Methylomagnum ishizawai: one gene and its partner. The protein of the gene in region 1 binds, or shares a complex with, the protein of each later gene. Links are inferred from orthologs where the notes say so. Each region holds a gene or a part of one and is shown on either strand. Other genes may lie near its edges. The genes, in order: dnaB and dnaG.

The links.
Region 2: the proteins of dnaB (region 1) and dnaG are in contact, whole or in part, in a crystal structure (PDB 2R6A), measured with the Geobacillus stearothermophilus proteins. The link is inferred for Methylomagnum ishizawai from one-to-one orthologs. Residues at the interface, in WP_033016901.1 of Geobacillus stearothermophilus: Ser13, Glu15, Ala16, Gln18, Glu91, Leu92, Asp94, Ala95, Val96, Pro97, Thr98, Ala99, Ala100, Asn101, Tyr104, Tyr105, Ile108; in WP_049624496.1 of Geobacillus stearothermophilus: Lys456, Leu457, Leu458, Pro459, Ala460, Asn463, Ala464, Leu467, Leu535, Leu536, Ile537, Ala538, Gln544, Glu545, Asp548, Tyr549, His552.

Annotation. Positions count from the first base shown.
Region 1 is NZ_AP019783.1:1,848,570-1,862,954, forward strand. Bases 721-3,630 are described here. They hold dnaB (replicative DNA helicase), read right to left. Parts: upstream 2,945-3,630; coding sequence 1,496-2,944; downstream 721-1,495. Other genes in these bases: alr (alanine racemase), read right to left, coding at 721-1,490; hldE (bifunctional D-glycero-beta-D-manno-heptose-7-phosphate kinase/D-glycero-beta-D-manno-heptose 1-phosphate adenylyltransferase HldE), read right to left, coding at 2,954-3,630. Also shown: K5658_RS08525 (TraR/DksA family transcriptional regulator), read right to left, coding at 1-351; more of alr, read right to left, coding at 381-720; more of hldE, read right to left, coding at 3,631-4,375; K5658_RS08545 (ATP-binding protein), read left to right, coding at 4,562-5,887; K5658_RS08550 (tetratricopeptide repeat protein), read left to right, coding at 5,884-7,521; K5658_RS08555 (NAD(P)/FAD-dependent oxidoreductase), read right to left, coding at 7,508-8,827; K5658_RS08560 (ABC transporter ATP-binding protein), read right to left, coding at 8,929-10,002; K5658_RS08565 (glucoamylase family protein), read right to left, coding at 10,007-11,515; K5658_RS08570 (sugar ABC transporter substrate-binding protein), read left to right, coding at 11,651-12,955; K5658_RS08575 (carbohydrate ABC transporter permease), read left to right, coding at 12,952-13,851; K5658_RS08580 (RsmD family RNA methyltransferase), read right to left, coding at 13,828-14,364. UniProt on the Escherichia coli protein: The main replicative DNA helicase, it participates in initiation and elongation during chromosome replication. Travels ahead of the DNA replisome, separating dsDNA into templates for DNA synthesis.
Region 2 is NZ_AP019783.1:4,204,703-4,219,175, forward strand. What follows is about bases 11,476-14,473. They hold dnaG (DNA primase), read right to left. Parts: upstream 13,844-14,473; coding sequence 12,107-13,843; downstream 11,476-12,106. Other genes in these bases: rpoD (RNA polymerase sigma factor RpoD), read right to left, coding at 11,476-12,012; K5658_RS19000 (GatB/YqeY domain-containing protein), read right to left, coding at 13,883-14,332; rpsU (30S ribosomal protein S21), read right to left, coding at 14,349-14,473. Also shown: K5658_RS18935 (HEAT repeat domain-containing protein), read left to right, coding at 1-557; K5658_RS18940 (hypothetical protein), read right to left, coding at 573-1,166; K5658_RS18945 (GlcG/HbpS family heme-binding protein), read right to left, coding at 1,258-2,085; K5658_RS18950 (HEAT repeat domain-containing protein), read left to right, coding at 2,483-2,980; K5658_RS18955 (ABC transporter ATP-binding protein), read right to left, coding at 2,989-4,632; K5658_RS18960 (diguanylate cyclase), read left to right, coding at 4,918-6,228; K5658_RS18965 (DUF3313 family protein), read right to left, coding at 6,246-7,019; K5658_RS18970 (HAMP domain-containing methyl-accepting chemotaxis protein), read right to left, coding at 7,104-8,993; K5658_RS18975 (hypothetical protein), read right to left, coding at 9,118-9,534; K5658_RS18980 (hypothetical protein), read right to left, coding at 9,831-9,986; more of rpoD, read right to left, coding at 10,198-11,475. UniProt on the Escherichia coli protein: RNA polymerase that catalyzes the synthesis of short RNA molecules used as primers for DNA polymerase during DNA replication.

The DNA of each region.
Region 1 (14,385 bases):
CTGGCAGGCGATGCAGCGCTCGGCGGTGGGATTGGCTTCCAAGCGGGCCGGCGGGATGGGCTGGTCGCAATCGATGCACGCGCCGTATTCGCCCCGGCCTATCCGCAGCAGGGCGGCCTCGACCTGCCGCAGTTCGTGGACATGGCGGTCGATGGCGGCGAGGTCCAAGTCCACCATCAACGAAGCCACCGAGGCTTCCTCCTCGTCGTGGACTTCCCCGGCCACGTCGGTGAAGTGCTCGCTGTCGCTGCGCAACACCTCTTCTTGCACGCCTTGCCGCAATTGGTCGAAACGCGCCTGTAGCTGGCGGCGGAAGTGTTCGATCAGGGTTTGGTTCAGTTCTACGCTCATACGGGATTCCTCGTTTCCTCGTTTATGGTTCATGTCGTGGGGTTTGGATCGCGGGGACGCGGCCCGATTTCAATCCGTTGCACCCGCGGGGTGATGCCGCATAGCAGGTCGTAGGGGATGGTGGCGGCGTGGCGGGCGATTTCCTCGACCGGCAAGCCTTCGCCCCAGAGGATCGCCTCGTCCTCGACCTGGGCCGCCGGGCAATCGGTCAGGTCCAGGGTAATCATGTCCATCGACACCCGGCCGATCAGCGGCACCCGTTGGCCCCGCACCAGGACCGGCGTGCCCGGCTGGGCATGGCGCGGATAGCCATCGCCATAGCCCACGGCGGCGACCCCGAGCCGGGTCGGGTGCGGGCAGATCCAATCGCCGCCATAGCCCACGGCGTCGCCCGCCCGGAGTTGTTTGATGGCGATCAACCGGGTGCGGAAGGTCATGACGGGTTCGAGTCCGTCGTCCGGGCCGGTGCGGTAGGGGAAGGGCGAAACCCCGTATAGCATGATGCCGGGCCGCACCCATTCCACCCGCGTTCCCGTCCAGGCCATCAGCCCCGCCGAATTGCCGATGCCGCGCTCGGGTCGCAGGGTGCCCAGCGCCCGTTCGAACACGCTCAGTTGGCGCTCGGTCAGGGGGTCTTGCAACATGTCGGCGTTGGCGAGGTGGGTCATGACCGGGATGGGTTTCAGCACGGCGGGGCAGGCGTGTAGCCGCGCCATGCCGGCGTCGAATTCTTCCGGCAACAGTCCCAGCCGGTGCATCCCGCTATCGAGCTTGGCCCAGACCGCCAGCGGCGCGGGCAATTGGGCCTGTTCCAGCAAATCGATTTGGCGCGGCGCGTGGATGATGGGTTCCAGGCCGTGCCGGGCGTGGGCTTCCAATTCCCGCGCATTGACGAAGCCTTGCAGCACGGCGATGCGTTGCGCGACGCCGGCCTGCCGCAGGGCCAAGCCTTCGTCCAACCGGGCCACGGCGAAGGCGTCGGCGTCGGGCAGGCCGCGGGCGATGCGGACCAGCCCGTGCCCATAGGCATCGGCCTTGATGACCGCCATGACCTTGGCACTGGGCGCGAAGCCGCGCACCCGCGCCAGATTGCGGGCCACCGCCGCGAGGTTGAGGGTGGCGTGGGCGGAGCAGCCTATCACCGTCAGAATTCCCCCCCGCCGTTGGGCGGATAGCCCCCGCCGCCGCCGGATGGGTTCCCACCGATATAGACGGTCGGGGCGTGGTTCTCGAAGCGGGTGTATTGGCCGAGGAAAGTCAGCTTCACGGTGCCGATGGGCCCGTTGCGCTGCTTGGCGATGATGATTTCGGCGGAGCCTTTGTCCGGGGACTCGGCGTTGTAAACCTCGTCGCGATAAATGAATAGGATGATGTCGGCATCCTGCTCTATCGCGCCCGATTCGCGCAAATCGGACATGACGGGCCGCTTGTTGGGCCGTTGCTCCAGGCTGCGGTTGAGCTGGGACAGCGCGATCACCGGCACGTTGAGTTCCTTCGCCATGCCTTTCAGCGAGCGGGAAATATCGGAAATCTCGTTCACCCGGCTTTCGCTGCCCGGCGATTGCATGAGTTGCAGGTAGTCGAGGATCACCATGCCCAGTTGGCCGCCGTTCTCGCGGGCGAGGCGGCGGCAGCGGGCGCGGACCTCGGTCGGGGTCATGGCCGGGGTGTCGTCGATGAACAGCTTGGCCTCGGCCAGGATGTTGATGGCGGAACCCAGCCGCGGCCAATCGTCCTGTTCCATCTTGCCGGTGCGGACCTTGCTCTGGTCGATGCGGCCCAGCGAGGACAGCATACGCAGCACCAATTGCTCGGCGGGCATTTCCATGCTGAACACCGCCACCGGCAGTTTTTCCTTGAGCGCCACATGTTCGGCGATGTTCATGCAGAAGCTGGTCTTGCCCATCGACGGCCTCCCCGCCACGATGACGAGGTCGGACGGTTGGAACCCGGAGGTCTTGTCGTCGAGGTCGGTATAGCCGCTGGGCACCCCGGTCATATGGCCTTGGCTGTGGAACAGCACCTCCACCCGGTTCACGGCGGCGGTGACCAGGGGCCGGATCGGCTTGAAGCCGGTGCCTTGCCGCCGGTATTGGTCGGCGATGCGGAACACCGTGCGCTCCGCCGTCTCGATCAATTCCGGGGTGGTGCGGCCCTGCGGGAAATAGGCGAGGTCGGCCAGTTCCGCGCCCGAGGCGATCAATTGCCGGAGGATGGATTTTTCCCGGACGATATCGGCATAGGCCGAGATATTGGCGGCGCTGGGGGTTTCCTTGGCCAGCGAGGCCAGATAGCTCAGCCCGCCGCTTTCGTCCAGCCAGCCCAGGCTTTCCAGGGTTTCCGCCAAGGTGATGACATCGGTCGGGCCTTGCTTTTCCGCCAGCATCTTCATGGCCCGGAAAATCAGCTTGTGGTCGTGGCGGTAGAAATCGTCCTCGACCAGCATATCGGCCACCTTGTCCCAGGCCAGCCGATCCAGCAGCAGGGAGCCGAGGACGCCTTGCTCGGCGTTGACGGAAAAAGGCGGGAGTTTCAGGGCTTCGACTTGCTCGTCCCTGGAGGCATTCGGATTGCGTCGGATACGTTCTGCCATGGTCAGGGTTCAGGCTTGGCGCAGGGTTTCGATGAGGCGGGTGGTGGAATAGCCATCGACGAAGCTTAACAGTTTGACCTCGCCGCCGTGGGCCAGGACCAGATCGTGGCCGGCGATGGCGCCGATGTCGGCGTAGTCGCCGCCCTTGACCAGCACGTCGGGTAGGATGTGGCCGATGGCGGCGCGGGGGGTGTCGTCCTCGAAGGGGACGACCCAATCGACCGCCGCCAGCGCCGCCAGCATTTCCATGCGGTGGGCCAGGGGATGGATGGGGCGTTCCGGGCCTTTGAGGCGGCGCACCGAGGCATCGCCGTTGACCAGCACCACCAAGCGGTCGCCCAGGGCGCGGGCTTCCCGTAGATAACGGATGTGGCCGGGATGGAGGATATCGAAACAGCCGTTGGTGGCGACGATCCTTTCGCCCTGGCGGCGGGCGGCGTCCAGGATCGGCAACAGGTCGCTGAGGGCGATGGCCCCGCGCCGTTGGGTGGGGCCGCCCGGCAGGGCTTGGGCCAATTCCTCCAGGCCGACGCTGGCGGTGCCGAGCTTGCCCACCACCAGGCCCGCCGCGAGGTTGGCCAGCGGGGTGGCTTCGGCCAGGGCCAGCCCGGCGGCGAGGCCCGCCGCCAACACGGCGATCACGGTATCGCCCGCGCCGGTCACGTCGTAGACCTCCTTGGCGCGGGCGGGCAGGTGCAGGTCGGGAGCGTCGCGCCGCACCAGGGTCATGCCCTGTTCGCCACGGGTGATCAAGAGCGCGTCGAGGTCGAGTCGCTCGGCCAGGTGCCGGGCCTTCGCGGCCAGTTCGTCGTCGTCGCGGCAGGGACCGGCCACGGCCTCGAATTCGGCGCGGTTGGGGGTGATGAGGGTCGCGCCCCGGTATTTGTCGAAGTCGCCGCCCTTGGGGTCGATCAAAATGGGCTTTCCGGCGGCGCGGGCGGCTTCGATCAAGGGGCGGATGTGGTGCAGGGTGCCCTTGCCATAATCGGACAGCACCACGGCCTGGACTTCGGGCAGGCGGGCGGCGAAGCGTGCCGTCAAAACCGCCGGATCGACGCCGTGGAAACCTTGCTCGAAATCCAGCCGGATCAATTGCTGATGGCGGCTGAGGACGCGCAGCTTGGTGATGGTGGGGAGGCCCGCCACCCGTTCGACCCGGCAGTCGATCCCGGCTTGTTCCAGTAAGCCGGTCAAGCCGGTGCCCGCCTCGTCCGCGCCGCAATAGCCCAGGACTTCGGCCCCCGCGCCCAGGGCGGCGATGTTGAGCGCCACGTTGCCCGCGCCGCCGATCCGTTCCTCGATCCCTTCCACCCGCACCACCGGCACCGGGGCTTCCGGCGAAATGCGCGAGGTGGCCCCGTGCCAATAGCGGTCCAGCATCAGATCGCCGGCCACCAGCACACGGGAGGAACGGAAGTCGGGGAGTCGCATGGTCGGAGCCCTGCCGAAAAAGGGGCGATAGCATAGCACACCCATCAAGGCGGGAGCCTTGGGCGGGGTTGGCGCGGGGTGTAAGCGTGGATACGTGGGCGCGGGGCGGTCATTCATGATTTTCGCCGGATACAGGGGCGGGTGAAGATAAACTATGCCCAAAATCCCACCTTGGAAGGTGTTTTAATGACAAACCCACCCATTCCTTACCAACCACCCCGGACCTTGCTCGCAGCCAACCGGGAGTTGCGCTTCGACCAGCCCTTGGCCTACGACGACCCGCGCTATGTGGATACCGCCAAGGCGCGGGGCAATTTCAACCATACCAAGATCATCCGTGCCTTGATGGGAGGCAATCCCAACGGCGGTAATTACTTCCTTTATAGCGGTCCCATCGGCTGCGGCAAAAGTACCGAACTCAGGCGGCTGGCGGTCGAATTGCATGAGCCGGGCCAGTTTTACGTGGTCATGCTAGACACGCTGGAACGGCTGGATACCCATAACCTGGGCTATCCCGATGTCTTGCTGGCTTTGGCGGCGGAGTTGTTGGCCCGGATCGAGGGCGAGGGTGTTGTGATCGATCCGATGTTTTTGCGGAATCTGACCGGCTGGTTCAGCGAAAGGATCGAGAAGAATGAACGTACCCGCGAATTGGCTGCCGAAATCAAGTCCGGTGCGGAAGTCCAGGCCAGCATTCCTTTCCTGTGCAAATTGTTCGCCAGCCTGACCAGTTCTTTCAAGGTCAATTCGACCTACAAGGAAGAACTCCGTACCGTGGTCAAGAACAGCTATAGGGATTTCTCCCAGGCGTTCAATGATTTGCTGGTCGCGGCGCGGGGCGCTTTGGGGCGGCGCGGGCTGGGTGACCGCCTCTTGTTCCTGGTCGATGGCACCGACCGTCTGTCGAGGGAGGATAGCAAAGCCTTCTTCATCGACAACATCCACCAATTACAGCAAATCCAGGCCGATTTCATTTATTGCGCTCCGATTGCGCTGGTGTTCAACCATCGGACTTTCCTGCTAAACATCTATACCGACCTGTTCCATCTGCCCATGATTAAGCTGAGCGAAAAGTCCGATCTGGACGAGGCCCGGCCCGACCCGGAAGGCTATGCCGCCATGCGCGAGATGGTGTTGAAACGGGTTGCTCAGGAGTTGTTCGACGATCTCGCCACGCTGGATTATTTCATCCGCTATTCCGGCGGCAATCCGCGCCATTTGCTGCGCCTTTTGAATTACGCCTACACCGAGGCGGAAAGCGAGTTTTTCGACCGCGCCGCCGCCGAGCGGGCCGTCAAGCGCTACGCCACCGATTACCGCTACCAGCTTGCCGCCGAGGATTTCGCCTTGCTGCGGCGGGTGGATGCTTTGGAGGATGTTTCGCAGTTGTCGGAGGACGACCGGGAGCGGGTCGGCAAATTGCTGTATTACGGGGCATTGTTGGAATACAACAGCTATTGGTGGCGTTCGCATCCGGTGGTGCGGACCTTGCCCGCCTATGTCGCGCCATGAATGCCGCCGATCTGTTCGGACCTGTGACGCCACCGCCGGAACATGCGGGGGAATGGGTCCGGCTCAAGCGGTTGCTGGAAGGTGCCGCCGGGCGTTTCGCCCTGGTGCTGGCTGGCTACAACCGGCCCGTTTATCGCGACCAGTTGATCGAGAGGTTGCGGCAAGAGGCGGGGGAATCAGCCCATGAGCGGCTGGACGCCAATGGTTTCGCCGATTTCGCGGCGTTCGAGCGTTGGTTGGAAAGTCATGGCCAGGAGCCGGGGGCGCTGCATTTGGTGGGCTTGGATTTGTGGCTGGGGCAGGGGAAGGACGATTCCCGGCTGTATGTCTTCAATGTGCATCGTGATTGGATCGCCCGGTTGTGTCGGCGGCCTTTGGTGTTGTGGCTGTTGGAACATCAAATCCGGGAGTTCGCCCAAGCCGCGCCGGATGCTTGGGAATGGCGGTCGGGGGTGGTGGATTTTTCCTGGCCGGTCGAGTTGGAAAGTATGGCTTGGCCCGAGCCGCTGGATTTGGGGAGCGCCACGCGGGATGAGCGTTTGCAGCGGGTCGCGGAAATCCGGGATTTTTTGGCGTACAAGGGCGAAGAACTTTCCGGCTCTGAGCGCGGGGCGCTTTGGAATACTTTGGGGAATTTATATCGAGACCTCGGAGCATGGTTACAAGCACTGGAAGCCTATGACCAAGCCAACGCTATTTTTGAACATGCGGGCGACCGTAGAGGCGCAGCCCAAACCTTGGGGAAGGGTGCTGATATTCTTTGGTTGAGGGGAGGTTTGGATCAGGCGTTGGCTCGGCTGAATACGGTCTTTGATGATCTTGAGCGGCTGGGCGACGAACGCTCAAGGGCAGTAACTCAAGGAAAGATCGCCGACATCTTACAAGCACGGGGACAGTTGGACGAGGCGTTACGTATCTCGGAGGAGGAAGTACTGCCAATCTATAAGCGGCTGGGTGACACATTGGGAAAAGCGGTAACACAGGGGAAAATCGCCGATATTTTGCAAACGCGGGGACAACTGGATGAGGCATTGCGCATCCGCGAAGAAGAGGAGTTGCCAGTCTATGAGCAACTGGGCAATGTGCGGTTGAAGGCGATAGCGCAGGGGAAAATAGCTGACATCCTATACGCGCGGGGACGGTTGGACGAGGCACTTCGCATCCGAGAAGAAGAGGAACTTCCTGTCTACGAACGCCTGGGCGATGTGCGGTCGAAGGCAATAACGCGGGGGAAGAGCGCCGACATCTTGCAAGCACGGGGACAATTGGACGAGGCGCTACGCATCCACCAGGAAGAACAATTGCCGATTTACGAACGGTTGGGCGATGTTATCGGGAAAGCTAAAACGCTCTTAAGAATCGCCGTAATCGAATTAGAGAAGGGCCGACAAGCCCAAGCTTTCGCCCACTTGACCGAAGCCTATGAGATCGCCAAGGGGCTCAAGCTTATAGAAGGGCTTGCCGCCGTGGGCGAACACTACGGCCAATTACTCCGCCAACGCGGCGACCCGGAAAAAGGCATCGCCATCCTAAAAACCGCCCTGGACGCTGCCGAACGGCTGGGTTGGAACGAACAAGCCGAACGCCTCCGCAACCTGCTATCCCAACCCGAAAGCCCGCTCAGTGCAGCTTGATCCGGGGCCGCAAGCGCCGCCGGAAGAAGTTCGCCACCATCAGCAAGCCCACCCGCAGCGTCCCGAACAGCGCCCACTGGTGCATCTTGTACAAGGACAGATAGACCAGGCGGGCGATCAAGCCCTCGATCATCACCGTGCCCATCAGATTGCCCATCAGGTTTCCCACCGTGCTGTATTTGCCCAGGGAAACCAGCGAGCCGTAATCGTGGTAGTGGTAATCGGCCTGGGACTGGCCCCGCAAGGCGCGGCGCAGGTTTTTCAGCACCAGGCTCGCCATCTGGTGGGCCGATTGGGCGCGGGGCGGCACGGTGGCGGTAGCGCTCTTGGCGGGCCAGGGGCAGGAAGCGCAATCGCCGATGGCGTAGACGGCATCGTCCACCGTGGTCTGGAGCGTGGGCCGCACCTTGATCTGGTTGATGCGGTTGGTTTCCAGGCCGTCCAGCCCTTGCAGGAAATCCGGTGCCTTGATGCCCGCCGCCCACACCTTGAGCGCCGCCGGGATGAACCGGCCCGAATGGGTGGCGACGCCCGCTTCCGTCACTTCCACCACTTTTTCGCCCAACAGCACTTCCACGCCCAGGCTTTCGAGCTGGTGCAAGGTGGCCCGCGACAGGCGTTCGGGTAGTCCCGGCAACAGGTTGGGCGAGGCTTCGATCAAGTGGATTTTGATGTCGGAGGGATGGACGTTGTCGAGTCCGTAGGCGTTGAGCAAGCGGGTGGCTTGGTGCAATTGGGCCGATAGCTCGATCCCCGTGGCCCCGCCGCCGACGATGGCGATGTCCAGTTCGCCCTCGCCCCGGCTGCCGCCGGTGGCATGGGCGTGGAGATAGGCTTCCATCAGCCGGATTTGGAATTGCTCGGCCTGCTCGGTGGTGTCGAGGAACAAACAATGGCGGGCCACGCCGGGAATGCCGAAGTCGTTGCAGACGCTGCCCACGGCGATGACCAGGAAATCGTAGGGGTAGGTGCGGGCCGGCATGATTTCCCGGCCCTCGGCGTTGAACATGGGGGCGAGGTGGATTTCCTTGCGGGCGCGGTCCAGGCCGTCCATGCGGCCCAGCACGAAGCGGAAATGTTTGGCGTTGGCCTGGGCCAGGTAGTCGAGTTCGTCGTCGTGGGAATCGAGGGTGCCGGCTGCGACTTCGTGCAGCAGGGGTTTCCAGATATGGGTGCGGGTGGCGTCGATCAGGGTGATTTCGGCCTGGCCCTGGCGGCCCAGGCTGGCGCCGAGCCGGGTGGCCAGTTCCAGGCCGCCCGCGCCGCCGCCGACGACCACGATTTTGGGGAGGTTGTTTTGGGTCATGCGCTGTTCCTCGTCGGGGTTTTTCTTAGGGTTCTCGAACAAGGCAATTTTAGTGTTGTTCCTGTGGCATGGGATACCGCCAGGACCGCGCCCCGCCGCGTTCAATCCTCCCGCGGGAACAAGCGCACCGCTTGTCCCGCCACCGCCAAACGTAGCCTATCGCCCGGCCCTAACCCGTGCATCCCCGGAAGCCGCGCCGTCCACGCCTGGGTTTCCGGCCCAGCTTGGAAATACAGCAAGGTCTCGTGGCCCAGGTATTCGGTCCCCACCACCACCGCCTCGAATCCCGCTTCCTCCGGTCCGGCCAAATGCACCGCCTCCGGGCGTATCCCGGCCAGCACCGCCGCCCCATCAACATAGGCCCCCGCGTCCACGCCTTCCGCCACCACCCGTCCCGCCACCCGCAACCGCGCCCGGTCCGGTCCATCCCGCTCCAACATCGCCGCGAACAGGTTCATGGGCGGACTGCCGATGAAGCCCGCCACGAAGGGATTTCCGGGCCGCTCGTACAAGGTCTTGGGGTCGGCGACTTGCTGTATCCGGCCTTGGTGCAGGACGGCGATGCGGCGGCCCAAGGTCATGGCCTCGACTTGGTCGTGGGTGACATAGAGCATGGTCGCGCCCATCCGCCGCTGTAGCTCGCCGATTTCGGTCCGCACCTGCCCGCGCAGCTTGGCGTCGAGGTTCGACAAAGGCTCGTCCAGCAGGAACACCGAAGGTTCCCGCACCAAGGCCCGTCCCATCGCCACCCGCTGCCGCTGTCCGCCGGAAAGTTGTTTGGGCAGGCGGTCCAGCACTTCTCCCAGGTCCAGCAATTCCGCCGCCCAGGCCACCCGGCGGCGGATGTCTTCCTTGGCCAGCTTGCGCATCTTGAGCGGGAATTCCAGGTTGCCGCGCACCGTCATGGTGGGATAGAGCGCGTAATCCTGGAACACCATGGCGATGTTGCGCTCCTGCGGCGACAGGGTGTTGGCGACGCGTCCGCCGATTTTGAGCGTGCCGGAACTGATGTCCTCCAAACCGGCCAGGAGGCGCAGCAAGGTGGATTTGCCGCAGCCGGAGGGACCGACCAGCACCATCAATTCCCCATCCGGGATGTCCAGGGTGAAATCGCGCAGGGCGTGGTAGCCGTTGGGGTAGGTTTTTTCGAGGTGTTCGAAGGAGACGGAGGCCATGGCGTTACTGCCCCGCGAACCGCTCGATCCCCAACAAGGGCAACACCTTCTTCACCCCCGCATCCGCCGCGAATAACTTTTGTATCGCATGGTCGGCCAGGGTATCCGCCAGGGCCACCAGGATCATGGCCTGATTCAAACACAGATAGTGATAGGCCACCGCCCCGCCCTGGGGATCGACCGCGTCGTAAAAGCCGAAATCGCCATAGATGGGATAGAGCGCCGCCAGTTTCCGCAGGTTCGCCGCCGCCGCCTCGGGTTCGGCCAGCAACGCCAAGGCGGCGGCGTGCGGCGTCACCACGCCGGATTTATAGCCCGCGATGCCCAGCGGTTTCACCCCGTATTCTTCATAGCGCCCATTCGCCGGATTGGAACTCGGCGACATGCCCCAGACCGGGAAACCCAATTCTTCCTGGGCATATTGGCGGTGGATGGCGGTATGGATGTCGCCGTTGCGGCCCAGGCTGGCGGGGGCGTATTGGCTTTCGTCCAGCACCAGGCGCGGCATCAGCGCCTCGAACAGGCTGCCGCCCCAGGACGGTACGTAGTCCTGGCCGCGCCAATGGTAATGCCCGCCGGTCCAGCGGAAGCCGTTGACGTTGTATTCGGTGCGGCCCAGGGGCGGGCGGGTTTGCCAGTGGATTTCCGGCGGGAAGGTGCGGGACATGGCGAACCAATGGGCTTCCGGCACCGCGCCCTGGGCGATGGCGATGAGGCTCCCGAGGCGCGATTCGGCGTAGAACACGCCGTAGTGGTAATCCGAGCGCGTCCGCAAGGGGACGTGGTAGCCGTGCGACATCAGCCGGTATTTTTCGTCGTAGAAAAAGCCGTAGTCGCCTGGCCCGATCAGCCGGGAGCAGCGCTCCGCCAGTTCCGGGAACGCCTGCCGCGCCACCATCAAGCCCGCCGTCAGCCAGGACGAATCGACGAAGGAAATGAAATCGCTGGTGCGTTCCAGGGTGGTGGTGTTGTAGTAATTGAAGAAGAAGCCGCGATGGCTTTCCATGCGTTCGAGGGAAGCCAGGGTGGCCTTGAGCCGGGTCAGGGCTTGTTCCCGGTCGATGAGCTTGAGTTCGTGGGCCGAGGCCACGGCCAGGAAATGGAAGCCGATATTGGTGACGCTGGTGTAATCGCCGATGCGGGTGGTTTCCGGGGCGATGCCGCCGTTCTCGAATTCGACCCGGTCCAGCGGCAGGCCGTGGGCCAGGTCGGTGAAGGCGTCGAGGCCGCGCCAGGTGTCGGCGGCGATTTTCAGCAGGAAGGTCCGGGTATCGGTGTCCGGGGCGGGCGGTTCGGCCCGCAGGACACGGGGCCAGCCCGCCAGCCGGGCTTTGAGCAAGGGGCGTGCGGCCATTTCCCCGCCCACCGATTGTTCCCAGGCTTGTTTTTGCGGGGCCAATTCCGCGCCGGGGTGGATTTCGAGATTCACCGGGGCCGTCCCGTCCGCGTTTACGGGTCCGGCCATCGCGGCCCAAAGCCCCAGCACCAATCCGATCCACACTGTTTTTTTCACCGCGCCATCGCCTCGTATAACTGCATCGCCCGCCCGATATGCGGGTGCGGGCAAGCATAGAGGATGCGGGCCGGGCGCTCAATTCGGGCGGGCTGTGTACAATCGGCGGCCACTCCAACGCAGAACCCTCGCACCATGGGCATCGCCACTTTTTTCCGTCGTTACCGATCCGCGCCGGGTTTCGCCGCGCTGCTGGCCTGCCTCGCGCTGGCGGGCTGCGGCGACGGGTCCGGGCCGGTGCGGCTGCAATTCTGGGCCATGGGCGGCGAGGGCGAGGCCGTGCGGCAACTGCTGCCGGAATTCGAGCGGCTGAATCCGGGGCTGCGGGTCGAAGTCCAGCAAATCCCCTGGAGCGCGGCCCATGAGAAACTGCTGACCGCCTACGCGGGCGAGGCCATGCCGGATGTGTTCCAACTGGGCAATACCTGGATACCGGAATTCGTGGCGCTGCGGGCCATCGATGCCCTGGACGCCGGGCGGGTACCCGAGGCCATCCGGGCGCGGGCGGATTATTTCGCGGGGCTGCTCGCCACCAACGAAATCGACGGGCGGCTCTACGCCCTGCCTTGGTATGTGGATACGCGGCTATTGTTCTACCGCAAGGATATCCTGGCCCAGGCCGGTTTCAGCGAGCCGCCGCGCACTTGGCGCGAGTGGTCGGACGCGATGGCCCGCATCAAGACCTTGCCCGGCGGGGAACGCTATGCCTTGCTGTTGCCCATGAACGAATGGCAGGTGCCGGCGATCCTCGGCTTGCAGGTGGGGGCGGGTTTGTTGCGCGGGGGCGGGCGCTTCGGCGATTTCCAAAGCCCCGCGTTCCGGCGGGCTTTCGATTTTTATCTGGACCTGTTCCGGCGCGGCTATGCGCCCGCTCTGGCCGAGGCCCAGATCGCCAATCTTTATCAGGAATTCGCACGGGGTTATTTCGCCATGTACATCACCGGGCCGTGGAATATCGGCGAATTCCGACGGCGCTTGCCGGAAGCGATGCAAGACCAATGGGCCACGGCTCCGCTGCCCGCGCCGGATGGGGAATATCCCGGCCTGTCGCTGGCGGGCGGGGCGAGTCTGGCCTTGGCGCAGAGTTCGGCCCACAAGGCGGAAGCCGCCCGCTTGATCGAATTCCTGTCGGCCCCGGAACGGCAGGTGGCGTTCCACCGGCTGACCGGCGATTTGCCGACCCGGCGCTCGGCCTGGGACGCGCCGGAATTGGCCGGTTCCGATAAGGCCCAGGCATTCAAGGCCCAATTGGAACGGGTCGCCGCCACGCCCAAGCTGCCGGAATGGGAGCGCATCGCCAGCAAGCTGGCGCATTACGCCGAAAAGGCAGTGCGCGGCGAACTAAGCCCGGACGCGGCCTTGGCCGGTTTGGATGCCGAGGTGGACCGGATTTTGGAAAAGCGCCGCTGGTTGTTGGACCGGGAGCGTTCGGCCCGATGACACCGTTCCGCATCAATCCCGCCGTCTGGTTCGTGGCCCCGGCCTTGGCGCTGATCGCCGTGTTCTTCTTCCTGCCGGTGCTGGCGGCCTTGCTGTTGAGCTTCACCGATTTCGACATCTACGCGCTGGGCGATGTGGGCTTGCTGCGCTGGGTGGGCCTGGACAATTACCGGCGGCTGCTGGTCGATCCCTTGTTCCACACGGCTTTGCGGAATACCGGCTATTTCGTGGCGGTGGGCGGGCCGTTGTCGGTGGCGGTGTCGTTGGGGATGGCTTTGTTGCTGAACCATGGGCTGGTGCGCGGGAAAGGCGTGTTCCGGGCCTTGCTGTTCCTGCCGGTGGTGACGGCCTTGGTCGCGGTCGCGGTGGTGTGGCGCTATCTCTACCATCCGCGCCATGGCTTTTTGAACTATGCGCTGGGCTGGTTCGGCATCGCGCCCATCGATTGGCTGGGCGATCCGGCCTATGCCATGCCGGCCCTCATCCTGATGGCGGTATGGAAGAATTTCGGCTTCAACATGATCGTGTTTATCGCGGGGCTGCAAAGCATCCCGCGCCGTTTGTACGAGGCGGCGATGCTGGACGGGGCCGGGCCGTGGCGGCAATTCCTGCACATCACCTTGCCGATGTTGGCCCCGACCTTCCTGTTCGTGACCATCATCACCTTGATCGGCTATTGCCAATTATTCGCCGAGCCTTATGTGATGACCCAGGGCGGTCCCGCCGATAGCACGCTGAGCGTGGCTTTGTTGATGTTCCAAGAGGGTTTCCGCTGGTGGAATCTGGGCTATGCGGCGGCGGTGGCCTTCGTGTTGTTCTTGATAATCTTGCTGGGGACTGTGGGGCAGGCTTGGCTGCGGCGAGGGGATTCCTCAACCACCTTTCCGAATGAATAGGGCGGTGTAATATTCCAAGTTTCCCCGGAATTCATTGCGGAGTATCGCGGTGGGTTCCGCGATGCGCTGAAAATCGGCGAAATCGAAGTTTTTGGGGAGTTTGAACAAAACCTCGGGGGATGCCGCCAAGGCTTGGCGTAGCAGGGTTTCCCCGTCCGGCGAAAAATCCTTGAGGCGGAATTGTTCAAGCTTGCCGTAGGCGGGGCCACCCCAGGGCGGGTCGAGGTAAATCGCCGCGTCTGCCGCCGCTTCGAGTTTCGCGAGGCAATCGCCTTCCAGGAAACGGATTCGGTCCGCGACGCCGAAGATTTGGGCATTGCGCCGGGCCATATCGAGGCGGCTGGCTTGCAGTTCTATCGCATCAACCTGTTTGCCCCCGCGGGCGAAGGCGATGGCGGCTCCGCCCACCCCGCAGAAGGCATCGACCACCCGTGGGGATTGGATCCGTTCCGCCAGTTCCAGCGCCAAGGCTTGCAGGTCCAGCGAATAGAGCCCTTCGAGATCCATTTCCATTCGGCGCTCCATGGGCGAAAG
Region 2 (14,473 bases), 2.4 Mb from region 1 along the record:
CCCCCCCGCCCCCCCGCGCCGCGGCGCAGCCAACGCCGCGCCCGGTATCGCCGCCGTCCGCGGCGCGTCCGGTACCGCCGCCGCCCCAGGCCGCGCCCACCACGGAAGAGGAAGAAGACCGGACCGAACAAGAGGAGATGGATGCCGCCCTGGCCCAGCTCGGCAGCCCCGATCCGACGCAACGCCTGGAAGGGGCCGAGATCCTGGGCGCCTATCCCAGCGAGGAAACCGAACTGGCCCTGGCCCAGGTGCTGAACAGCGACCCGGAGGCCGATGTCCGCAACGCGGCGGCGCAGAGCCTCGGCTATGTGGAACAGCCCTCGGACGACACCGTCGCCGCCCTGATGGCCGCGCTGGAGGATCAAAACGAGGAGGTCCGGGCCAGCGCCCTGTCTTCCCTGGAGGATTACCTCGCCGCCACCGACGAAGGCTCCAAGCGCTACCGCCAACTCGACGCCGGACTCCGGGCCAAGATGTCCAACCAGGGCACGCCCAAGGATATCCGGGAAGCCATCCACGATATCCTGCAAGACCAGGCGGAACAGGCCACCCACTGAGCCCCGGCCCGTCCCTCACCCCAGGGGCGGGAACCCGGCCAGCATGTCCCTGATCCCCTGCCGGACCGCCGGTTCCACCCGTTTTGACCGCGCCGCGCCCTCGAGTCCCCGGTACACCTCCCGGAACCGCGCCGAGCCGGGGTCGAGGTGGTCGAGGTAGGCCGACAGGCTGGCCAGCGCCGCCGCCTGAACCCCCTCCCCGGGCCATTCCACCGCCTTCAGCAGCAGGGCGACCGTGGCCGCTTCCGGCTCCTTGAACGCCATCAGCGCCCGCAGCGCCGCGACCTGGGCCTCGGCCCGGCGCGGCGCGTCCAGGAACCGCAGCAGCGCCCGCTCGGCTTCCGGCGTGGGGTAGGCCGCCAATTGCTCCGCCCCGGCGATCTGCGCCTCGGCCTCCGGGCTGTCCAGCATATGGGAAGCCGCGGCCACCTGCCTATCCACCAAGCGCCGCTGTTCGGCGGCTTGGTCGGGCGTGGGCGCAAGGCCCGCGCCCAGTCCGGCGGCCAGGGCCGCGAGGTCGGGCGGCGCGGGCGGACCGGCGGCGGGGGGCGGGTTCCGGCGGTCCGTGGCGCAGGCCGCGAGCAGGCCCGCCAAGAGCAGGATAGGCAAGGACTTGTTCGGCATAAGCATGTCGGAGGCATTAAAAAAGCGGGCGCGACCGCCCGCTTCCGGTCCATTGACCAACCCGGACCGTCCCGTATCAGGGAGCCATCAGGGTGCCGTTGCCCGCGTTGGCGAAGGGCAAGGAGTTCGGGCACATCGGGTGCGCCCAGGCGTTCCAGTAGGCGCCGAGCCCGCCCGTGCTGCTCCCCATGACCAGTTCGTCGCCCACCGCGGCGTTGGGCAGCAGGTTGCCCTGGGCCGCGCTGTACACGGTGCCGTCCGCGCCGTAGTTGAACGTGGTGATGCCCACGGTGCCCGCGCCCGGATGCGCGTTCAAGGCCCCGCGCACCTGCCATGCGAAAGCGTGGTCGCGGCAGGAGGTATCGCCGGACACGCCGATGGCCCCGATCTTCTTGCCGTCCTTGTACAGCGCCAAGCCACCGCCGAAGACGTTGATGCCGCCGATACGCTTGCCGACCAGGGGGTCGGTCTCGGTGCCGTACAGCTTGGGGGAACCCAGATAGGCTTGGCTGGCATCGACCGGGTTGCTCGCTTGCAGGCCGTAGAGGCTGCCGCCCGGCTGCACCGGGGTGTAGAGGTTGGCGGTGGAAATGGCGTAGCCGTCCAGGCTGAAGGCGTTGGCGGTGAAGGCCTTCTGGGCCGAGATCACCCGGCTGCCCAACCATTCCCGGTTGCCCGCGAAGGGGCCTTCCCTGCCGTTGGTTTCGACCCGGCAAACCAAGCCGGTCTCATCGACCAAAGTGACCCACATTTTCAAGCCATAGCCGCCGGTTTTGGCCTTAGCCGCCGCCGCGATAGCATTTTCCAGGTCGGTGTCGGAAACATCGCTGCACTTGGCCCAAACCCCGGAAGCCGAAACGGCCAATAGCGCGGCGATAACGCCGCCGAGTATCTTCTTATGCATTTGTCCACTCCAATTCTTCTAAGCCTATTAAGACGCGGGTCGATCCCGCAGAATCGACCGGGCAATTATCCAAGCGGCGATTCGGATTACAAGGGAATCCGCCCAGTTTTTTGAACAAGCCCACAAAACCCCGCCGCCCCGCGCCCATGCCATCCAACCCCAGGGTTCCGGTGGATCGCCACCGGGCGGCCTCCCAAACCCCACCCCTCCGAATCCACGACGAATCGCCGCCATGTCCAATCACCGCAACAAAATTATCGCCGCCGCCTGGATTACCGGTTTGTCCATAATGGTATTTACCTACCAGGAAACCATCGCGCCACCTGGGAATCACCCCGTCCCGGAAACACCACAGGGACCTGCCGATACCCCACCCCCCCAGGTATCTCCCCGGTCCGTGGTTCCCCAGGCGCCCGGCCCATCCTCCATAGCGCCGCGCCCCGCATCCCCCGCCAGGGAAGACGAAACCCCCGCCGTACGGCAACGCGATTCGGCCCTGGCCCGGCTCGGTGACATCGACCCCGAACGCCGCGCCGACGCCGCCGAGCAACTCGCCGCCTACGCCGACCGGGCGGCGGAAACCGCCCTGGTCCAAGCGCTGGCCGGCGATCCCGTGGCCGAGGTCCGCGTCGCCGCCGCCCGCGGCCTGGGCCATGTCCGCAAACCCAATCCAGCCACCTTGGACGCGCTGTTCGCGGCGCTGCGCGACCCGGATATCGCGGTGGGGATGGCGGCGGTGGGCAGCCTCGGCGGGTTCCTCGCCCATAGCGAAACAGGGACCAAACGCGACCGGGCGCTACGGGCCGGATTCCAGGCCAGGGCGGCGGCGGCGGACGTTCCCGCCGCGATCCGGGAAATCCTGCGCGACGCCGTGGCGGGACGGGACGGGCCTTGACGGCCCGGCTACCGCGTGGGCCGGCCCAGGCGCAACCTGGGCACGGCGGCCAATAGCTTGCGGGTGTAGTCGTGGGCCGGTTCGTACAACACCTGGCGGGTTTCCCCGAGTTCGACGATGCGGCCCCGGTGCATCACCGCCACCCGGTCGGCCAGTTCCGCCACCACCGCCAAATCGTGGGTGATGAAGAGATAGCTCAAGGCCCGCCGTTCCCGTAGTTCCTTGAGCAGCTTGAGGATTTGCGCCTGCACCGAGACATCCAAGGCGCTGGTCGGTTCGTCGCAGACGATGAGCTTGGGTTCGACCGCCAGGGCGCGGGCGATGCAGATGCGCTGGCGCTGGCCCCCGGAGAACTCGTGCGGATAGCGCAGCCGCGCCGCCACCGGCAAACCCACCGCCCGCAGCAAATCCCCGCAGCGCTCGCGCCGTTCCCCGGCCCCGAGTCCGGGACGCTGGGCGCGTAAACCTTCCTCGATGATATCGCCCACCACCATGCGCGGGTTCATGGACGAATAAGGGTCTTGGAACACGATCTGCATCTCGGCGCAGCGCTTGCGCCGCGCCGCGCCCGCCAGTCCCGCGATTTCCGCGCCCTCGAACCGCACCCGCCCGCCGGAGGTTTCGATCAGGTTCAGGATGCCTTTGCCCAGCGTGGTCTTGCCGCAACCCGATTCGCCCACCAGGGCCAAGGTCTCGCCCTGGCCCAGGCGGAACGATACCCCGTCCACCGCCCGCACCTGGTCCACCGTGCGCTGCAACAGCCCGCGCTTGATCGGGTAATGCACGCGGAAATCCTCGACCTCCAGCAAGGCCGGGCCGGTTTCGGCGCGGGCGGGCCGGTCCAGGCAGGCGTCGAGCCGGGGCATGGCGGCCAGCAACTCGCGGCTGTAAGCATGGTTCTGGCGCTGGAAGAATTCGGGACCGCCCTGCTCCACGATCCGGCCCGAACGCATCACCGCCACCCGGTCGGCCAGTTCGGCGACGATGCCGAAATCGTGGGTGATGAGCCAGAGGGCCATGCCGCGCTCCCGGCGCAGGCGCTTGAGCAATTCCAGGATTTGCGCTTGCAGGGTCACGTCCAGGGCGGTGGTGGGTTCGTCGGCGATCAGGAGTTCGGGTTCCCCGGCCAGGGCCAGGGCGATCATGACGCGCTGGCGCATCCCGCCGGAGAGCTGGTGCGGGTATTCGTCCAGATGGCGGGCCGGATCGGGCAGGCCGACGTGGTCCAAAAGCTCCAGGGCGCGGCGGCGCAGGGCCGCGCCCTTCAAGCCCAGGTGCAGGCGCAGGGTTTCGCCGAGTTGCCGCCCGATGGCCATGACCGGGTTGAGCGAACTCATGGGGTCCTGGAACACGATGCCGATGCGCCGCCCGCGTATCCCGCCCATGGCGTATTCGGGCAGGGCGAACACCTCGGTCCCCCCCAGCCGCACCGAACCGCCCCGGACGCGCCCGTTGTGCGGCAGCAGGCGCAGCACCGACAAGGCCGTGACCGATTTCCCCGAGCCGGATTCACCGACCAGGGCGAAGCTTTCGCCCCGGCCTATCCCGAAGGACACGCCATCAACGGCGGGGGTGTGGTCCGGGCCTTGTTGGAAGCCGACGCGGAGGTCGGTGACGGTGAGCAGCGGGGGCGCGGGCGGACGGGTATCCATGGTAATACCGGGGCGTGGTGGTGGGCGGGGCCATGATACAGGGGCGGCGCGGGACCGCCTATCGACCGCGCCCGCCCCGCCAGGACGGAACCGATCCCCGGCATGGCCGGGTACCGGAACACCCGGCCCGGTCCTTGGGCCAGGACTTGCCGATCCGGGCCTCCGCCCTGGCTCAAGGGACGCGCGCCGCGGCCCTCATCCCTTTTGGCGGGTGCGGGTCCGTGGATGGCTGCCATAATCAGGGGGGCTTTCCCTGCTTATCCCTAGACGACGCTGTTCCGTGCCATGCCCTTTCTGAAATCCCTGAGCAACGACGAGTCCTACGAAAGCGCCGAACGCTTCCGCAAAATCATCGAACACGCCCCCATCGGCATGGCCATCGTGGCCTTGGACGGGCGTTGGCTCGAAGTCAACCTGGCCCTGTGCAAGCTTGTCGGCTACACCCCGGAAGAATTGGCGGAAACCACCTTCCAGGACATCACCCACCCCGACGACCTCTCCTCCGACCTCGCCAATATCCAGCGCCTCCTGGATAACGAGACCGATGTCTACCAGATGGAGAAGCGGTACATCCACAAGGGCGGCTGGACCCTCTGGGTCTTGCTCACCGCCTCCCTGCTGCGCGATGCCAACGGCGCGCCCCTCTATTTCATCTCGCAAATCCAGGATATCTCCGAACGCAAGCGCACCGAGCAGGCGCTCCTGGAAAGCGAGCGGAAATTCCGCGCCATATTCGACCAGACCTTCCAGTTCATCGGCCTGATGACGCCGGACGGGACGCTGGTCGACGCCAACCGCACGGCGCTCGAATTCGCGGGGCTTTGGGAATCCGACGTCATCGGCAAGCCCTTCTGGGAAACGCCCTGGTGGACGCATTCGAAGGAACTCCAGGCGAAGCTGCGGGAGGCGGTGGCGAAAGCGGGGGCCGGCGAGTTCGTCCGTTTCGAGGCCACCCACATGAGCGCCGAGGGGCGGATCCATTATGTGGACTTCTCCCTCAAGCCGATCCTGGACGGGGATGGCAAGATCAGCCTGCTGATCCCCGAAGGCCGCGATATCACCGATCGCAAGGCGCTCGAATGGCGGCTGGAACACATGGCGCATGTCGATCCGCTGACGGGGATGAACAACCGGCGGCGCTTCCTGGAATTGGCGGAGCTGGAATTCGAGCGCGCCCGGCGCTACCAGGGGAAAAACTTGTCGATGCTGATGCTCGACCTGGACCACTTCAAGCAAATCAACGACACCCATGGACACCCCGCGGGCGACGCCGTCCTGCGGAAGGCGGCGCAGGCCTGCCGCGAGAGCCTGCGCAACGTGGACACGCTGGGCCGGCTCGGGGGGGAGGAATTCGCCGCCCTGCTCCCGGAAACCGCTGGCCCGAGGGCGCTCCAAATCGCGAAGCGGGTATGCCGGGTGATCGCCGGCACGCAGGTGGCGCTGGACAACAAGCCCCCGATCAACGTCACGGCCTCCATCGGGGTGGCGAGCCTCTCCGCGGGGGATACGGGCGTCGGCACCCTCCTGGAACGCGCCGACGCCGCGCTCTACGAGGCCAAGCACGCGGGACGGAACCGGGCGATGCTGGGGGACTGAGCAAGCCCGCCGCCCGCCTAGAACGGCCTCAAGGTATACGGGACGGGATCGGTGACGGCCTCGCCGGGCTTCTTGTTGGCGATCTGCACGAACTGCCGCGCCCAGCGGTCCATGATGCCCTTGGCCGGGCCGTACCAAGTGAGCCGGGTCAGGTCCAAGGGCCCGACATCGGCCATGTCGCGGTCGGCGAAGGTCGCGACCACCTCGCCGGTCTGCAAATCGCGCAGGCGGCCCTCGAACGCCGCCCGGCGCTGGTTCACCGCGCCCATGGCCGAACCCGTGCCGATCGGCCCGGCCCAGGACAGCGCGTGCAGGACGGGGGTCGAGGGGTCGATCTCGATCAGGGCCAACTCCAGCCGCAGGGCCGGGCGCCGATGGTCGGCGGGATTTTCCAGGACCATGAAACGGTGGTTGGGGTCGTCCTTGAACGCCTTCACCAAGCGGTCATGGAAATACACGGCGAGTTCGGCGATATCCTTCTTCACATCGCCGATCCAACTGGCCGAACTAGCCTTGTGCAACCAATCCATCTCCATCATGTACTGGGTGTTGACCGGCGCGACCACCAGTTCGCCATAGCCGCCCTTGTCGAAGCCGGGCTTGATCCAAACCTTCTGGAACGGCAAATCGTTACGATGGGAGGCTTGCTCCGGCTGCCAGATGAAGCCCTGGTCGGGAGCGGGCGCGACGGCCTGGGCCTTGACCGCGTTGGCCCCGTCGCGGACGCTGGAACAGGCGGCGAGGGCGATGCACAGGACGGACAGGCCGGGGAAGCGGACGGGATTCTTCATGGATGGGGATTCCTCGCGGGACGGGTGGATGGATGAATCCCATAGCTTACGCGATCCCCCGGCCTCGTCCCCACCGGTCCCGGCTCAAAAGCGGGAGAAGCCCCGTTCGTTGCACTCCCTGTCCGCGCCGTCCCGAAGCCGGACCTGGGGATGGAAAGGCTCCAGCCTTGCCGTGTGGCGCGGAACCGCGGGGTGCTTGTCCTCGGCTGCCGAGGTTTTGAAGAAGCCCAGGGTCCGCTGCAATTCCATGGCCTGCCCGCTCATCTCCTCCGCCGTGGCGGACAGTTCCTCGGAGGCCGAGGCATTCTGCTGGGTGGTCCGGCTCAGTTGGTTCATGGCTTCCGCGATCTGCTTGGCACCGGACGCCTGTTCCTCGGAGGCGGCCGCGATTTCCTGCACCAGGCCGGCGGTCCTCTTGATCGAGGGCACGATCTCGCCCAACAGCGTCCCGGCCCGCTCCGCCATGCCGACACTGGATGCGGCCAGTTCGCCGATCTCCTGGGCGGCGATCTGGGAACGCTCGGCCAGCTTCCGCACCTCGGCGGCCACCACCGCGAACCCCTTGCCATGCTCGCCGGCCCGCGCCGCCTCGATGGCGGCGTTCAGGGCGAGCAGGTTGGTCTGATAGGCGATATCGTCGACGATGCCGATCTTGCCGGCGATCTGCTTCATGGCCTGGACGGTCCGGGCGACGGCTTCGCCGCCTTCCACCGCCTCGCGGGAGGATTTCTCGGCGATGTTGTCGGTGATCTTGGCATTGTCCTTGTTCTGGTTAATGGAGGCCGCCATCTGCTCGGTGGAGGAGGAGGTCTCCTCGACGCTGGTGGCCTGCTGGGAAGCGGCCTGGGACAGGGATTGGGAGGTATCCCGCAATTGCTCGGACGCGCAGGACAAGGTGCCCACCAGGTTGCCGACTTCGGATAGGGTTTCCGCCAGCTTGCGCAGGCTGGCGTTGATCGTCTCCTGCAAATCCAGGAAAGTGCCCCGGCAATCCCCGTCGACGGTGGCGGTCAGGTCGCCCCCGGCCACGCGGCCCATGGCCTCGCGGATGCGCTCCACCGGCCCGACCACGGCGTCGAGGGTGGCGTTCACGCCCTCGACGATCCCGCGATAGTCGCCACGGTGCCTGGAGGCGTCCGCACGGATGGCGAGCTGGCCCTCCATGCCGGCCTGGGACAACATCAGCGCGTCATCGACCAGGGCCTTGATATTGGTGGACATATGCGCCATGGCGGCCATCAGGCTGCCGGTATCGCCGGTCTTCAAGGTAATGGGCATGGACAGGTCGCCATCGGCGATGCGGTTGGCGATGGCGGTGGCCGTTGCTGGCTCGCCGCCCAATTGGCGCACGATGGTCAGGACGATGTAATAGCCGACCCCGGCGACCAGGAACGCCGTGAACAGCGTCCCGCCCCAACTTTGCCACACGGCGGCCGCTTGGATTTGCACGGCGTCGGCGGCGGCTTTTCCCGCCAGGTCGGCATTGTACTTGGCATGGTCCTCAATACTGTTTTGCAGGCTCCGGGCAGGATCGGTCAAGCGATCCAGGGCTTCCCGCGCCTGCTTTTTGTCCATGCCCTGGGAGAGCGCCAGCACCGTGGCAAGCCCGGCCTCGTATTGGTTCCATTGCGCCAAGTTGGCCTTGTACAGGCGGCGGTCCTCGTCGTCCGAGACCAGCGGTTCGTACGCCCTGAAGGCCGCCGCCAAGTCGCTCTTGGCGCTCTTCAACTCCTGATCCAACCGCTCCTGCTTGCTGCGGTCCTCGTTGAGTACGTGCCGGAACAGGCGAATCCTAACCACGCCAAATCTTTTGATGATCGAATTCACCGCGACCAAGGAAGGCACGCTATTGACATTGGCATAATTGGCCGCAGCGAATACCTGTTGGATTTGGTAGTTCGACAAGGCCGCCAGGCCGATCAAACCCAACAAGTTGAAGATGATCAGCAACAACATTTTCTTATGGATCGTCATGTTCAATATCCTGGAAAAACGGCAACCCTCAGCCGACGCAATGGGCCGCGCTGGCGCTTATCGCCGTTGCGGATGGATTCGAGGCGAAAGCGTATAAAAAACCATTGGGGCCAAACCCATCGAATCACTGGACCCTGACGCTGCCACCCACGGCGGACCAACCTTTCGCCAAGTCGCAGTTCGAATCCAAACCTTTCATCGATACCTCGACGGTGGAGGCGCTGGTGGCGGTGATGATCGTCAGTATTTCCGTGGAACATCCGCTTCCCATATTCACCCGGTGCTGGACCCCTTCGATTTTGGTGGGGGCGATATATCTGCCCACGAAGTAATGGGCAAAGCCATGGGCGATGTTGATAAAGGTGAGTTGCGTCCCTTCTTGGAAATAATTGATCGATTGACTGGGATCGCCATTCTCCTGCCATTGGCCCGATAAGTTGTATCTTGGTTTTAGCAAGGTCTCCGCAGAAGCGTCGAATACCCATATCAAAGCAGCTACCGACGCTATCGCCATGGCGAATCTTGTTGCTTTATTTTCCATACCGCTATCCTCCAATCACATACAAATATACGGCATTCCCCATAGACATATGTATCCATGAGAAAAAACCCCATGGTATTTCCAGGGGGCATGGAAGAGGTATAGAAGATTTTCCTAAAAGATCAACCCGGCCCGCGCGGTGCCCCGATACTCCTTCGTGAAACCTGGATTTCCCACAAGACTCCAAGCGTCTGGCCCAGGAGTCGGCTAGGGAATTGGCGTTTGGAGCGCGCCGAATATGCGCGGTTTTTGGCACAAGGCGAACGCCTAATGGACCGGGCTTAGACGCCCGAAATTTAACCGGCCTGATTGTCCCGTTTCGATAGCTCTAACTCTTCCAGGCGGCGCTCCATCTCGGCACCGTACTTGGCTTCTTCGGCATTCGCCACCATGACCCGCAACCTTCGCTCATCTTGTATCTGGTCCACGATGGCCTTGATCCGGTCTCGCAATTTCCCTATACCGTCATAGGGCACTCCCTGTTCATCGTCCGAAAACGTCTTGGGCACGATTTGGGCGCGAGGCAAATAAAAAAGGCTTAGGCGATGCGCCTAAGCCTTTGATTTTATTGGTGGGCCCTCAAGGACTTGAACCTTGGACCAAGGGATTATGAGTCCCCTGCTCTAACCAACTGAGCTAAGGGCCCTGAATGAAGCGCGTATTCTAATCCATATCGAGGAAACTGCGAAGCTGCTCCGAGCGCGAAGGATGCCTGAGCTTGCGCAAAGCCTTGGCCTCGATCTGGCGGATGCGCTCGCGGGTCACATCGAACTGCTTGCCGACCTCCTCCAGGGTATGGTCGGTATTCATATCGATGCCGAAGCGCATCCTGAGCACCTTGGCCTCGCGGGCGGTCAGCCCGGCCAATACCTGCTGGGTGGTTTCCCTAAGGCCCGCCACCGTGGCGTGATCGACCGGCGACAACACCCGCGAATCCTCGATGAAATCCCCCAGATGCGAATCCTCGTCGTCGCCGATGGGGGTTTCCATGGAAATCGGTTCCTTGGCGATCTTCATCACCTTGCGGACCTTGTCCTCCGGCATGTCCATCTTGGACGCCAGTTCCTCCGGCGAAGGCTCGCGCCCCATCTCCTGCAACATCTGCCGGGAAATCCGGTTCAGCTTGTTGATGGTCTCGATCATGTGGACCGGGATACGGATGGTGCGGGCCTGGTCGGCGATGGAGCGGGTGATGGCCTGCCGGATCCACCAGGTGGCGTAGGTCGAGAATTTATAGCCCCGGCGATACTCGAACTTGTCCACCGCCTTCATCAGGCCGATATTGCCCTCCTGGATCAAGTCCAGGAATTGCAGGCCGCGGTTGGTGTATTTCTTGGCGATGGAAATCACCAGCCGCAGATTGGCCTCGATCATTTCCTTCTTGGCGATGCGGGCCTGGGTTTCGCCGGCGGCGACGCGCTGGTTGATTTCGCGGATATCGCGGATCGACAGCCGGTATTCCCGCTCGATGTCGACCAGACGGGCCTGCGCCGCCTCGATGTCGCCGGCGTAATGGGCCAGGGCGGCTGCATAGGGCTTGCCGGAATCCAGCCAGCGCCGGACCCATTCGGGGTCGGTCTCGTGGCCGACGAAGCTGGCGAGGAATTCCGGCCTGGGCATCCGCGCCTTCTGCACGCAACAATCCTGGATGATGCGTTCCTGCCCCCGGACCTTGTCGAAAGCGCCGTGCAGGACATCGGTCAATTCCTTGAAGAACTGCGGGGTCTTCTTGAACTCCATGAAGCTCTCGGCCAGGGCGTCGCACGCCTTCTGGGTCTTGTCGTGGTGCGGGCCGTATTTTTGATGGGCGGCGAGGGCGGCTTTATGGCGCTTGGCGAATTGCTCCAGCTTTTGCTTCACCAACTCGGGGTCGGGTCCGGTCTCGGCGTCGTCGTCGGCGAGGATGCCGGGATCGGCTTCGGTATCGGCGTCCTCCTCCAAGGGCGGTTCGCCGGCGGCGGCGGGATCGAAGAAATCGGAAATCAGGTCGGACAGGCGGATTTCGCCGGCTTCGACGGTCTCGAACGCGGCTAGGAAGCGCTCCATCGCCGCCGGGAACCGCACCAGTTCGTGGGCGGCGAGGTTGATGCCCTCCTCGATGCGCTTGGCGATGCTCAATTCGCCCTCGCGGGTCAGGAGTTCGACCGTGCCCATTTCGCGCATGTACATCCGCACCGGGTCGGTGGTGCGCCCGAGTTCGGCGTCCACCGACGAGGCCAGGGTCGCCGCGACTTCCGCCGCCTCCTCCTCGTCGTCCTCGCTGATGACCGCACTGTCGGCGATCAGTTCGGCATCGGGCACGTCTTCGTGGACCTCGATGCCCATGTCGTTGATCATGCAGATGATATCTTCCATCTGCTCGGGATCGACCAGATCGCCCGGCAAGTGGTCGTTCACCTCGGAAAAGGTGAGATAACCCTGCATCTTGCCCTTGGCGATCAATTCTTTGATCTGAGATTGTTGCTGTTCCAGACTCATCAACCCAACCCGCTCGGCTATTTATGGTGAGACTTTCCTATACCCAAATTCCCCATTAATCACTAAGTCGCACAAACCTATCGATGGCCTCCCGTTATTTGATTTCCCCCAACAAGGTTAATAACTCTTCCCGCTCCTTGGGGCCGAGGGCCGTCAAGGGCTTGCTTTTCAGTTCGTCCAGCCGCTGGGCTTTGAATTGTCTTTCCAGTCCCGCGAGGGTATCGGCGAAGACTTCTTGTATTTTTTCGGGCGGCACCAAGGTATCCAGTCCCAGCAGCGCCGCGACGGTCTTGGCCTCCTGGGATTCCCGGAAATACTCCAGGATCGCGCCCGGCGTGAGGCCGGGGTGTTGGTCCAGCAGGCCGAGGATCCGGGCGGCGAGCTGGCCTCCTTTCCCGGTTTGGATCAGGTGCTGGCGGGTTGGTGCGGCGATGGTGGCGGCGAGCCGCGGATTTTGCAGGAGCAAAGCCAAACACAGCCTTAACAAGGAAGGTTGGCCGCGCTTGCCGCCGCCGCGCCGGGTTCCGACAAGCTTAGCCGAATTACGGGGCGATTCTAACGGCGTCTGGCCGACCAGTTCCATCAGCCGTTTCCGCATCATTTCGCGCAATTCGCCGGGGGGCATTTGCTTGATCAAGGGCTTGGCCTGGTTGACGAGGCCCGCCTGGTCCCCGGTATTGCCCGCCATGGCCGTGAGGTTCAGCCCTTGGGTCAAGCGCTCGAAGAAATAATGCGAGAATGGCTTGGCATTCTTGATCCGCGCCAGGAAAGCCTCGGTGCCCTCCGCCCGCACCAGCGAATCGGGGTCGTGTTGTTCCGGCAAGGCCAGGAAGCGCAGTTGCCGCCCGTCGCGCAAATGCGGCAGGCTGGCTTCCAGGGCTTTCCAGGCCGCGTTGCGCCCCGCCGTGTCGCCGTCGAAGCAAAACACCAGTTCGCCGGCGTAGCGGAATAAGAGGTTGATATGGTCGCCGGAAGTGGCGGTGCCGAGGGTGGCGACGGCGTTGGGGATGCCGAATTGGGCCAGCGCGATCACGTCCATATAGCCCTCGACCACCAGGATGAATTCCGGCTTCCTGACCGCGTTCAGCAGTTCATAGAGTCCATAGACTTCGTGGCTTTTCTTAAATGTGGCGGTTTCGGGGGAATTCAAGTATTTGGGCACCCCGTCGCCCAGTACCCGCCCGCCGAAACCCACCACCCGCCCGCGGCGGTCGCGGATGGGAAAGACCACGCGGTCGCGGAACCAATCGTAGGCGGCACCGCCCTCCTTGACCGTGACGAGGCCCGCCGCCTTGAGCGTTTCCGGCGGGAAATCCTGGGGCAGGACGCGGTAGCCCGGCGGGGCGTAGCCGAGGCGGTAGCGCTGGGCGATTTCGCCGGTGACGCCGCGGCCTTTCAGGTATTCGACGGCGCGGGCGGCTTCGGGATGGGTTTTGAGCTGGGTTTGGTAGAAGCGGGCGGCCCAGTCCAGCACGGCGTATAGATCGGTGGTCCGTTCCGGGCCCGGCGCGTCGGGTTTACCGGGGCGCGGTTCTTCCGGGATTTTGAGTCCGGCCGTATCGGCCAGGGTTTCCATGGCTTCGCGGAAGCTCAGGCGGTCGTATTCCATCAGGAAGCCGATGGCGTTGCCGCTGGCCCCGCAGCCGAAGCAGTGATAGAACTGCTTGTCGCGGCTGACCGAGAAGCTGGGGGATTTTTCGTTGTGGAAGGGGCAGCGGGCCATGAAGTTGCCGCCCGAGCGCTTGAGGGGAACCCGAGCGTCGATCAGTTCGACCAGATCGACGCGGGCGAGGACTTCTTGGATGAAGTGTTCGGGAATCTTGCCGGCCATCGTTCATGATCCGGCGGGAGGCGCGGTGCCCCGTGGCAGTCAGGCACCGAGCAGGCTTTTGACCCTGGCGCTGACCACGGTCATATCGGCCCGGCCCTGCATCTGGGGTTTGAGCGCGGCCATCACCTTGCCCATGCCGCCGACGCCAGTGGCTCCGGTTGCGGCCAGCGCGGCCTGGATCAGGGCGTCGATCTCGGTTTCGGTGAGGGCTTCTGGGAGATAGGTTTGGATCACCGCGATCTCGGCGCTTTCAATCGCCGCCAAATCCTCGCGGCCACCCGCTTGGTATTGGGCGATGGATTCGCGCCGTTGCTTGACCATCTTGTCGAGCAGGGCGACGACCTGGGCATCGTCCAGGCTGATGCGCTCGTCCACTTCGCGCTGCTTGATCGCCGCCATGATCAAACGGATCACGCCCAGGCGATCCTTGTCGCCACCTTTCATGGCGGCCTTCATGTCGGCTTGCAGGCTTTCTTTCAGGGAACTCATGGCGGGGAATCCAGGATCAGACTTGCGGACGGCCTTTGCGGAGGTTCTGCAGGGCGAAGCGTTCGCGGGAGAGCTTTTTCAGGTGGCGCTTGACGGCGGCGGCGGCTTTGCGCTTACGCTCTTCGGTGGGCTTCTCGTAGA